DNA from 2 places in the Streptomyces sp. 8N706 genome. Region 1 is predicted to be linked to the other one. Evidence: riboswitches for the same ligand, from Rfam matches in the RefSeq annotation. Region 1 holds a riboswitch; the other holds the start of a gene.
What was found. A riboswitch is a leader RNA that binds a small molecule or an ion and turns the genes downstream of it on or off. The one in region 1 is predicted to bind thiamine pyrophosphate.
Positions count from the first base shown of each region.

Region 2: another riboswitch for thiamine pyrophosphate. It lies ahead of thiO (glycine oxidase ThiO); the one in region 1 lies ahead of ACTWQE_RS23090 (thiamine ABC transporter substrate-binding protein).

Region 1 is NZ_JBQQBW010000069.1:26,563-30,939, forward strand. Features, by position in the region: gene ACTWQE_RS23085 (ABC transporter permease) at 1-1,476, opposite strand, end outside; gene ACTWQE_RS23090 (thiamine ABC transporter substrate-binding protein) at 1,548-2,648, opposite strand; TPP riboswitch at 2,765-2,874, opposite strand; gene rlmN (23S rRNA (adenine(2503)-C(2))-methyltransferase RlmN) at 2,933-4,039, opposite strand; gene ACTWQE_RS23100 (phosphatidate cytidylyltransferase) at 4,141-4,377, opposite strand, start outside.
Region 2 is NZ_JBQQBW010000088.1:24,197-28,573, forward strand. Features, by position in the region: gene ACTWQE_RS25895 (thiazole synthase) at 1-748, opposite strand, end outside; gene thiS (sulfur carrier protein ThiS) at 752-952, opposite strand; gene thiO (glycine oxidase ThiO) at 949-2,208, opposite strand; TPP riboswitch at 2,206-2,318, opposite strand; gene ACTWQE_RS25910 (hypothetical protein) at 2,377-2,718, shown strand; gene ACTWQE_RS25915 (NAD(P)/FAD-dependent oxidoreductase) at 2,873-4,042, shown strand; gene ACTWQE_RS25920 (Rv2175c family DNA-binding protein) at 4,237-4,377, shown strand, end outside.

The DNA.
Region 1 (4,377 bases):
GGCTTCCCGCAGCCGGACGTCCACGGCCCGGAGTACCGGCAGCATGGTGCGCACGACGAACGGCACGCCCACCAGCGCCTGGGCGAGGGGCACCAGGAACCACGAGGCACGCAGATCCAGCGGCGGCTCGTCCAGCGCGATGAGGAAGCCGAAGCCGACGGTCACCGCGGAGGTGCCCAGCGGCAGCATCAGCAGCGCGTCGAACCCCCGGATCAGCCTCACGGCGCCTCCGGCGGCATGCGGGGCGCGGCCCTGCGGGTCGAGCACGGGCCCCGCGGCCCGGCGGGTTCCACCGCGGACGGCGGCGCGCCGCCCCCTGACGACGCCGCGGTCACTGCTCTCCCGCTCCCGCGCCGTCCCCGCTCTCCGCCCCGGCGCGCCCTCCGGCCCACCCGCGCGGGTCAGCGCCGCGGCCGCGAGCCCGCCCACCACCAGGGCGATCACGGTCGCCACCGCCGCGTACCGCAGCGAGTTCCAGACGGCCTGCAGCGGCGCGACGACGAAGGTCCCGCCGCCGGCGGCGGAGGACTCCAGAGCCCGGTAGAAGGCCAGTCCGTACCCGTCGGGCCCGGCGAGGGAGCGCTCCACCAGCACGCCCAACGGCACCACGATCAGCAGCGCGACCACGGCGAGCACGCTCCCGAGCAGGGCCCACTGTCCCGGTCCCCGCGGCCGCCGGGCGGTGGAGGCCGCGTCGACGAGCTTCAGGGCGGACTCCCGGCGCCGTACGGTCCACCCGTGCACGGCGAGGATGGCGGCCACGGCGGCGAACTGCACCAGCGTCAGAACGGCGGCCGTCGGAAGGTCCAGCAGCTGCGCGGTCTGCCGGTAGATCTCCACCTCCAGGGTGGAGTAGCGCGGGCCGCCGAGGATCTGGACGGCGCCGAAGGAGGTGAAGGTGAAGAGGAAGACCATCAGGGCGGCGGCGGCCACGGACGGGGCGAGCGCGGGCAGGGTGACCCGGCGCCATGCCGCGAACCGGCCGGCGCCGAGCACCCGGGCTGCCTCCTCCTGCCGAGGGTCGAGCTGGGACCACAGGCCGCCGACGGTGCGGACCACCACGGCGTAGTTGAAGAAGACGTGCGCGAGCAGGATCGCCCAGACCGTGGTGTCGAGCCGGACGCCCCAGAGCTGGTCCAGCATCCCGCCACGCCCCAGCAGCGCCAGGAACGCCGACCCGGCCACGACGGTCGGCAGGACGAACGGCACGACCACGACAGCCCGCAGCAGCTGCTTGCCGGGGAAGTCGAACCGGGCGAAGACGTATGCCCCGGGCAGCGCGATCGCCAGGGTCAGCCCGGTCGAGGCGGCCGCCTGCCACAGGGTGAACCACAGCACGTGCAGCAGCTCCGGTTCGGCGAGGACCTCGCCGATCCGGCCGGCCTGCCAGCGCCCGCCTTCCCGCAGGCCCCGCCCGACGATGGCGGCCACCGGATAGCCGAAGAAGACGCCGAAGAACGCGACGGGCACGGCCATCAGGGCAAGACGCACCACTGTCCCGGAGCCCGGCCGCCGCGCGTCGCGCCGACCGGGCCCGCGGAGCGCTCTTACCGCAGAACGAGCGAGGACCACTGCTCGACCCACTGCTCACGGTTGGCGGCGATCTTCTCCGGGGGCAGGGTCTCCGGGTGCTCGACCTTCACCCCGTACGTGGTGAACACCTCCGGCAGCTCGGCGCCCCGGAGCACCGGGTTGACGAACATCTGCAGCGGCACGTCCTCCTGGAAGCGCTCGCTGAGCAGGAAGTCGAGCAGCGCCTTGCCACCCTTCTCGTTCTTCGCCCCGTCCAGCAGTCCGGCGAACTCGACCTGCCGGAAGCAGGTACCGGTCGCGACGCCCGTCGGGGCCTTCTCGGGCCTCGGCTTCAGGTTCACCACCTCGGCGGACGGGCTGGAGGCGTAGGAGACGACGAGCGGCTTGTCGCCCTTGCCCTTGCCGCCGGCGGAGCCGGAGAAGCGGTCGTTGTAGGCCTGCTCCCAGCCGTCGACCACCTCGACGCCGTTGGCCTTCAGCTTCTTCCAGTAGCCCCGCCAGCCGTCGTCCCCGTACTTCGCGGCGGTGGCCAGCACGAACGCCAGTCCGGGGGAGGATGTGGCCGCGTTCTCGGTGACCAGCAGGTTCCTGTAGCGCGGCTTGACCAGGTCGTCGAAGGTACGCGGCGGGGCCAGCTTCTTGTCGGCGAAGTACTTCCGGTCGTAGTTGACGCAGATGTCCCCGGTGTCGACGGGAGTGACCCGGTGCCTGCCCGCGTCGAGCTGCACCTCGCGGTCCACCCGCGCCAGCCCCTTCGCCTCGTACGGCGTGAACAGATCCTTGTCGAGGGCGCGGGAGAGCAGTGTGTTGTCCACACCGAAGAAGACGTCCCCGCGGGGGTTGCCCTTGGAGAGGATCTCCTGGTTCACGGCCGCGCCCGCGTCACCGCCGCGCAGCACCTTCACCCGGTAGCCGGTCTTCCTGGTGAACTCCTTCAGCACCGCGTCCGAGGCGAGGAACGAGTCATGGCTGACGAGCGTGACGGTCTTCGACGCCGGACCGCCGCTCCCGGAACCACCCGACCCGCCGCAGGCGGCCAGCCCCGATATCCCGAGGGCCGCGGTGAGGGCGGTGGCGGTGACTCTGGTGGCGACGGCCTTGGTGGTGGTGTTCACTGAGTTTCCTCCTGGCTGCGTTCTCCGGGACCGGACCGGCTCCGGACCCCCGCCCAGGAAGAGACGCGGCCCCGCCCGGCGCCGTACGGAAACGGCTGCCCGGCGGGGCGCAACAGCATGAGTGGTGACCGAACTCCCTACGCCGGAATGACCCGGTTCAGGTTCGAGGGTCTGCGGCCTGACGATGCCGCACTCTCAGCGCTGTGGCGCTCCCCTGTCGGAATGTGCGTTTGTTCGATCACACACTAGCAACCGGCCCCGGCCCGGAACCCGGGACGGGTCGCTCAGCGTTCGGAGGCCGCCAGCTGACCGCAGGCCCCGTCGATCTCCTGGCCGCGGGTGTCCCGTACGGTCACGGGCACCCCGTGTGCCTCCAGCGCGGCCACGAACGCCTTCTCGTCCTCGGGCCGGGACGCCGTCCACTTCGAGCCCGGGGTGGGGTTGAGCGGGATGAGGTTGACGTGCACCCCGTGACCCTTGAGGAGACGGCCGAGCAGGTCCGCCCGCCATGCCTGGTCGTTGATGTCCCTGATCAGGGCGTACTCGATGGAGATCCGGCGGCCGGACCTCTCCGCGTACTCCCAGGCCGCGTCCAGGACCTCGCGGACCTTCCAGCGCGTGTTCACGGGCACCAGGGTGTCGCGGAGCTCGTCGTCGGGCGCGTGCAGGGAGACCGCGAGGCGGCACTTCAGGCCCTCGTCGGCGAACCGCAGCATCGCGGGCACGAGACCGACCGTCGAGACGGTGATCCCGCGCTGGGACAGGCCCAGCCCGTCGGGCTCGGGGTCGGTGAGGCGGCGGATCGCGCCGAGGACCCGGTTGTAGTTGGCCAGCGGCTCGCCCATGCCCATGAAGACGATATTGGACAGCCGTGCGGGCCCGCCGGCGATCTCCCCGTCGCGCAGGGCCCGCATACCGTCGACGATCTGGTGCACGATCTCGGCGGTCGACAGATTGCGGTCCAGCCCCGCCTGGCCGGTGGCGCAGAAGGGGCAGTTCATGCCGCAGCCCGCCTGGGAGGAGATGCACATGGTCACCCGGTCCGGGTAGCGCATCAGCACGGACTCGACGAGCGTGCCGTCGAAGAGCCGCCACAGGGTCTTACGCGTGGTGTCGGCGTCGCAGGAGAGGTGCCGCACCACGGACATCAGCTCGGGCAGCAGTTCGGCCGCCAGCTTCTCGCGGGCCGCCGCGGGGATATCCGTCCAGGCCGCCGGGTCGTCGGTGTAGCGGGCGAAGTAGTGACGCGACACCTGGCCGGCGCGGAAGGGCTTCTCTCCGATGGCGGCGACAGCCTCGCGGCGCTCGGCGGGGGTGAGGTCAGCAAGGTGCCGCGGGGGCTTCTTGGCTCCGCGCGGCACGGCGAAAGTGAGTTCTCCGGGTGCAGGCATGGTCCCCCCAGTGTCGCAGACGTACGAACGGGGCCCGCCAGGCGAATACGGCAGGCCCCGTTCCCGTACGAGACCGGCAACCGGTGATGCGTCTGCGCAGGTCAGCCGGGTCCGACAAAGATCACCAGAAGCAGCCACACCACCGGGGCGGTGGGGAGCAGCGAGTCCAGCCGGTCCATGATCCCGCCATGGCCCGGCAGCAGCTTGCCCATGTCCTTGATGCCGAGGTCACGCTTGATCATGGACTCGCCGAGGTCCCCGAGGGTGGCACTGGCAGCGACCGCGAGACCCAGCAGCAGCCCCTGCCACCAGCTGCCGCCGTCGATCAGGAACTCCAG
Region 2 (4,377 bases), on a different contig from region 1:
TGCGGCCCGCCCGGTGGGCCAGCCGTCCCGCCTCGACGGCGTGTCGCATCGCCCCGGCCATCAGCACCGGCTCCTGGGCGCGGGTGACCGCCGAGGCGAGCATCACCGCCGCACAGCCCAGCTCCATCGCCAGGGCCGCGTCCGAGGCGGTGCCCGCCCCGGCGTCGAGGATCACGGGCACGCGCGCGTGCTCGGTGATCAGCTGGAAATTGTGCGGGTTGCGGATGCCCAGACCCGAGCCGATGGGCGACCCCAGCGGCATGATCGCGGCGCAGCCGGCGTCCTCGAGCTTCCGGGCCAGGACGGGGTCGTCATTGGTGTAGGGCAGCACCGTGAAGCCGTCGTCGACCAGGACCTCGGCGGCGTCCAGGAGTTCGACCGGATCGGGCAGCAGGATGCGCTCGTCCGCGACCACCTCCAGCTTGATCCAGTCGGTGCCCAGGGCCTCCCGGGCGAGGCGCGCGGTGAGTACGGCCTCACCCGCGGTGAAGCAGCCGGCGGTGTTCGGCAGGACGCGGATGCCGAGCTTGTCGAGCACGGACAGCACCGAGCCGTGCACGGTCGGGTCGAGGCGTCGCATCGCCACGGTGGTCAGCTCGGTACCGGAGGCGATCAGTGCACGCTCCAGGACGTCGAGGCTCGGGGCGCCGCCCGTTCCCATGATCAACCGGGAGGTGAAGGAGGTACCGCCGATGGTGAGCGGGTCGGTGGCCGTGTCCGCTCCCCGCAGGGGCGCTGTGCCGGTCATCGTTCAGCCTCCCTGGACCGCGGTGAGGACCTCGACGCGGTCGCCGTCGCCGAGCGGGGTGGTGGGCCACTGGCCGCGTGGTACGACGGTCTCGTTGAGTGCGGCGGCGACACCCACGGGTGCGGTGGTCAGACCCGCGACGATCCGGTCCAGAGTGGTCCCCTCGGGGATCTCACGGGGCTCGCCGTTGACGGAGACGGTCATGCGGGCTGCTCCTGCCGTACGGATGCGTCGGAGGCGGGCGTGTTCGTGGAGGCGGGGCCGGAGGCCGGGGCGGGCCCTCCGCCGGGTGAGAAGCGCAGGGGGGTGAACGGGCGTGCCTCCTCGGGGAGTTCGCCGGTGGCCAGGAGTTCGGCCATGGCATCCCCGGTCACCGGGGTGAGCAGCACACCGTTGCGGTGGTGGCCGGTCGCCAGGTGCAGACCGGGCAGCGCGGTCGGCCCGAGCAGCGGCGCGTTGTCGGGCGAACCGGGGCGCAGCCCGGCACGGGTCTCGACGAGCGGGAGTTCGGTGATCCCGGGCACCAGCTCATGGGCGTCACGCAGGAGTTCGTACACCCCGCCCGCGGTGACGGTGGTGTCCCAGCCCAGCTCCTCGCTGGTCGCCCCGAGCACCAGTTCGCCGTTCTCGCGGGGTACGAGATAGACGTGCCCGCCGCGGACCACCGCCCGTACGGTCCGGGAGAGGAACGGCGCGATGCGCCCGGGGACGCGCAGCCGCAGGATCTGGCCCTTGACCGGGCGAACGGGCGGCAGTACGTCGTCGGGGACCCCGGCGAGCCGGCCGCTCCGGCTGCCCCCGGCGAGGACGACCTGTCCAGCGGCGAGTTCCGTGCCGTCGTCGAGGACCGCACCCGCGGCCCGGTCCCGCCGGACCAGGAGCCGCTCGGCCCAGGCGCGGTGCAGGACCACCCCCGCCCGTTCACAGGCCGCGAGGAGGGCCGCCGCGAGCCGGCGGGGGTCGGTCTGGTGGTCGCCGTCGACGCGCAGCCCGCCCCGTACGCACGGAGCGAGCAACGGCTCCAGACGCCGGCACTCGCGCCCCGACAGCCACTGCGAGTCAAGTCCGTACCGGAGTTGGAGCGCATGGAGCTCTCGCAGGTGGGCGCGGTCGTCGGCGTCCAGGGCGACGGCCAGGGTGCCGCAGGCGCGATAGCCGGTGTCCTGGCCGCTCGCCTCCTCCAACTCGGCCGTGAACGCCGGATAGCGGTGAGCGGAGGTGCGGTTGAGACCGAGCAGGGTCTCCTCGCCGTAGTGGAGTTCGGTGACGGCCGCCAGCATTCCCGCGGCGACCTGGGCGGCGCCGCCGCCGGGCGCCGGGTCGGCGATCGCGGTACGCAGCCCGCGCTGCGCCGCCCGCCAGGCCGTGACCAGGCCGATGATGCCGCCCCCGATGACGAGGGCGTCGTAGGTGCGGTGCGCGGTCCCCGCGGAAGCGGTGCTGTCTTCGGGCGCGTGCATGGGCGTCCAGCCCCTCCCTTCGCCGGCATGACCCGGATCAGGTTCGTACGGTCGGAGGCCGCTCAGCCTCCCTCTCAGCCCGGTCCGTCCGGGCTCCCGCGAGTGCTCTACGGTCGTCACCTTAACGTGCCGCACACCCGCCCAGTAAGGACCAGTAAGGAGGGGCCCATGGCCCGGTCGCTGAACGGCCTTGTCCTCGCCCCCGTCACCGACCAGGCACCCGGCCAGGTCGGCACCCGGACCCGGTTCGCCTACCACGAGGCCGGCGGCCGGATCTGGGCGGAGTACTCGGGCGGCGACATCGTCCACGGCCATCTCGTCGGGACGCGCGACGGCGACCGGCTCGACTTCCGCTACGTCCAGCTGGGGCGGGACGGCGCCACCTCCTCCGGCCACTGCGAGAGCACGGTGCTGGAACTGCCCGACGGCCGCATCCGGCTGGAGGAGCGCTGGGAGTGGGAGTCGCGGGAAGGCAGCGGCACCAGTGCGGTCGAGGAGATCCTGCCCTGAAGCGCCCCTGTATTCCCTGGCAGAGCACGCATGATGCTGTGTCAGAAATCTCGCTGCCCGGGTCTGCGGCACCCCCCTGCCACCGTCCTAGAGTGATCGTGTGAGCGAGGACAAGCAGCAGACAGCGCAGCGGGTCGTCATCGTCGGCGCGGGCATGGCGGGCGTGCAGACCGCGGTCGCTCTGCGCGAGCGGGGCTGGAGCGGGGACATCACCCTCCTGGGCGCCGAGCCGCACCAGCCGTACGACCGCCCGCCGCTGTCCAAGGCGGTGCTGCTGGGCAAAGCAGACGGCTCGGCCTTCGACATCGACTTCGCCGCGCTGGACATCGAACTCCTGCTCGGCCGCCAGGTCACATCCCTGCGCCCGGAGGACCACCTCCTGGAGACCGGAGCCGGGCCCGTGCCGTACGACCGGCTCGTCCTCGCCACCGGTGCCGCGCCCATCACGCTGCCCGGCAGTGAGGGCGTTCCCGGCGTACACCTGCTGCGCACCCTCGACGACGCCGAGGCGCTGCGCCCCGTACTGGCGGCGCGACGGGAGGTCGTCGTGGTCGGGGCGGGCTGGATCGGCGCCGAGTTCGCCACCGCCGCACGCGAGGCGGGCTGCGCCGTCACCGTCGTCGAGGCCGCGGACCGCCCCCTCGCGGGGGCCCTCCCCGCCGAGGTCGCCGAGTACATGCGGGCCTGGTACGACGAGAGCGGCGCCCGCCTGGTCACCGGCGCGCGTGTGGCGGCGGTCGAGCCCGGCGCGGTGCTGCTGGAGGACGGCACGCGGCTGCCCGCGGACGCCGTGGTGGTCGGCATCGGCGCGAGGCCCGCCACCGACTGGCTGGCGGGCTCGGGCGTCGAACTGTCCCCGGACGGCTCCGTACGGACCGACGACCGGCTGCGCACCTCCGCGCCGGACGTCTACGCGGTCGGTGACTGCGCCTCCTTCCCGTCCGCCCGGTACGGCGACCGACTGCTCGTCCACCACTGGGACAACGCCCTCCAGGGCCCCCGCACGGTGGCAGCCAACATCGTCGGGGGAGCGGCGGAGGGGCTGGTCTACGACCCGGTGCCCTACTTCTGGTCCGAGCAGTTCGGCCGGTTCGTGCAGTACGCGGGGCACCACGCCGCCGCGGACAGCACGGTGTGGCGGGGTGACCCCACAGGGGCCTCCTGGTCGGTGTGCTGGCTGCGCGACGGTGTCCTGCTCGCGCTGCTGGCGGTCGGCCGGCCGCGCGATCTCGCGCAGGGCCGCAAGCTGATCGAACGCGGAGCCCGGATCGATCCTCGGCGTGCCGCGGATCCCTCGGTGCCGTTGAAATCGGCGGTCCTCTGACACGGCGCGGGGCGGCGGCGCGCCGGAGCCCGTGACCGGACTCCCGCGGGCGCGGGGCGGGGCAGGACCGCTGCCGGACCCCGCTCACAGGGGCGATCGGGACGCCCGGGCCCCGTGCCGCCCCGCCCGGCCACGGCACTGGTCCGGCCGCGCTCGGCTACCGACTGTCAGTCCGAGATGGCAGGCTTGTCCCTGTGACCGAGATTGACACGAAGACCGATGCGCTCGTTCCCGCCTGGCTCACCCTTCCCGACATCGCCGATCGGCTCGGCGTCGAGGTGACCCGTGTCCGGCAGCTGGTCAAGGAAGGCCAGTTGATCGCGGTGCGCCGTGGC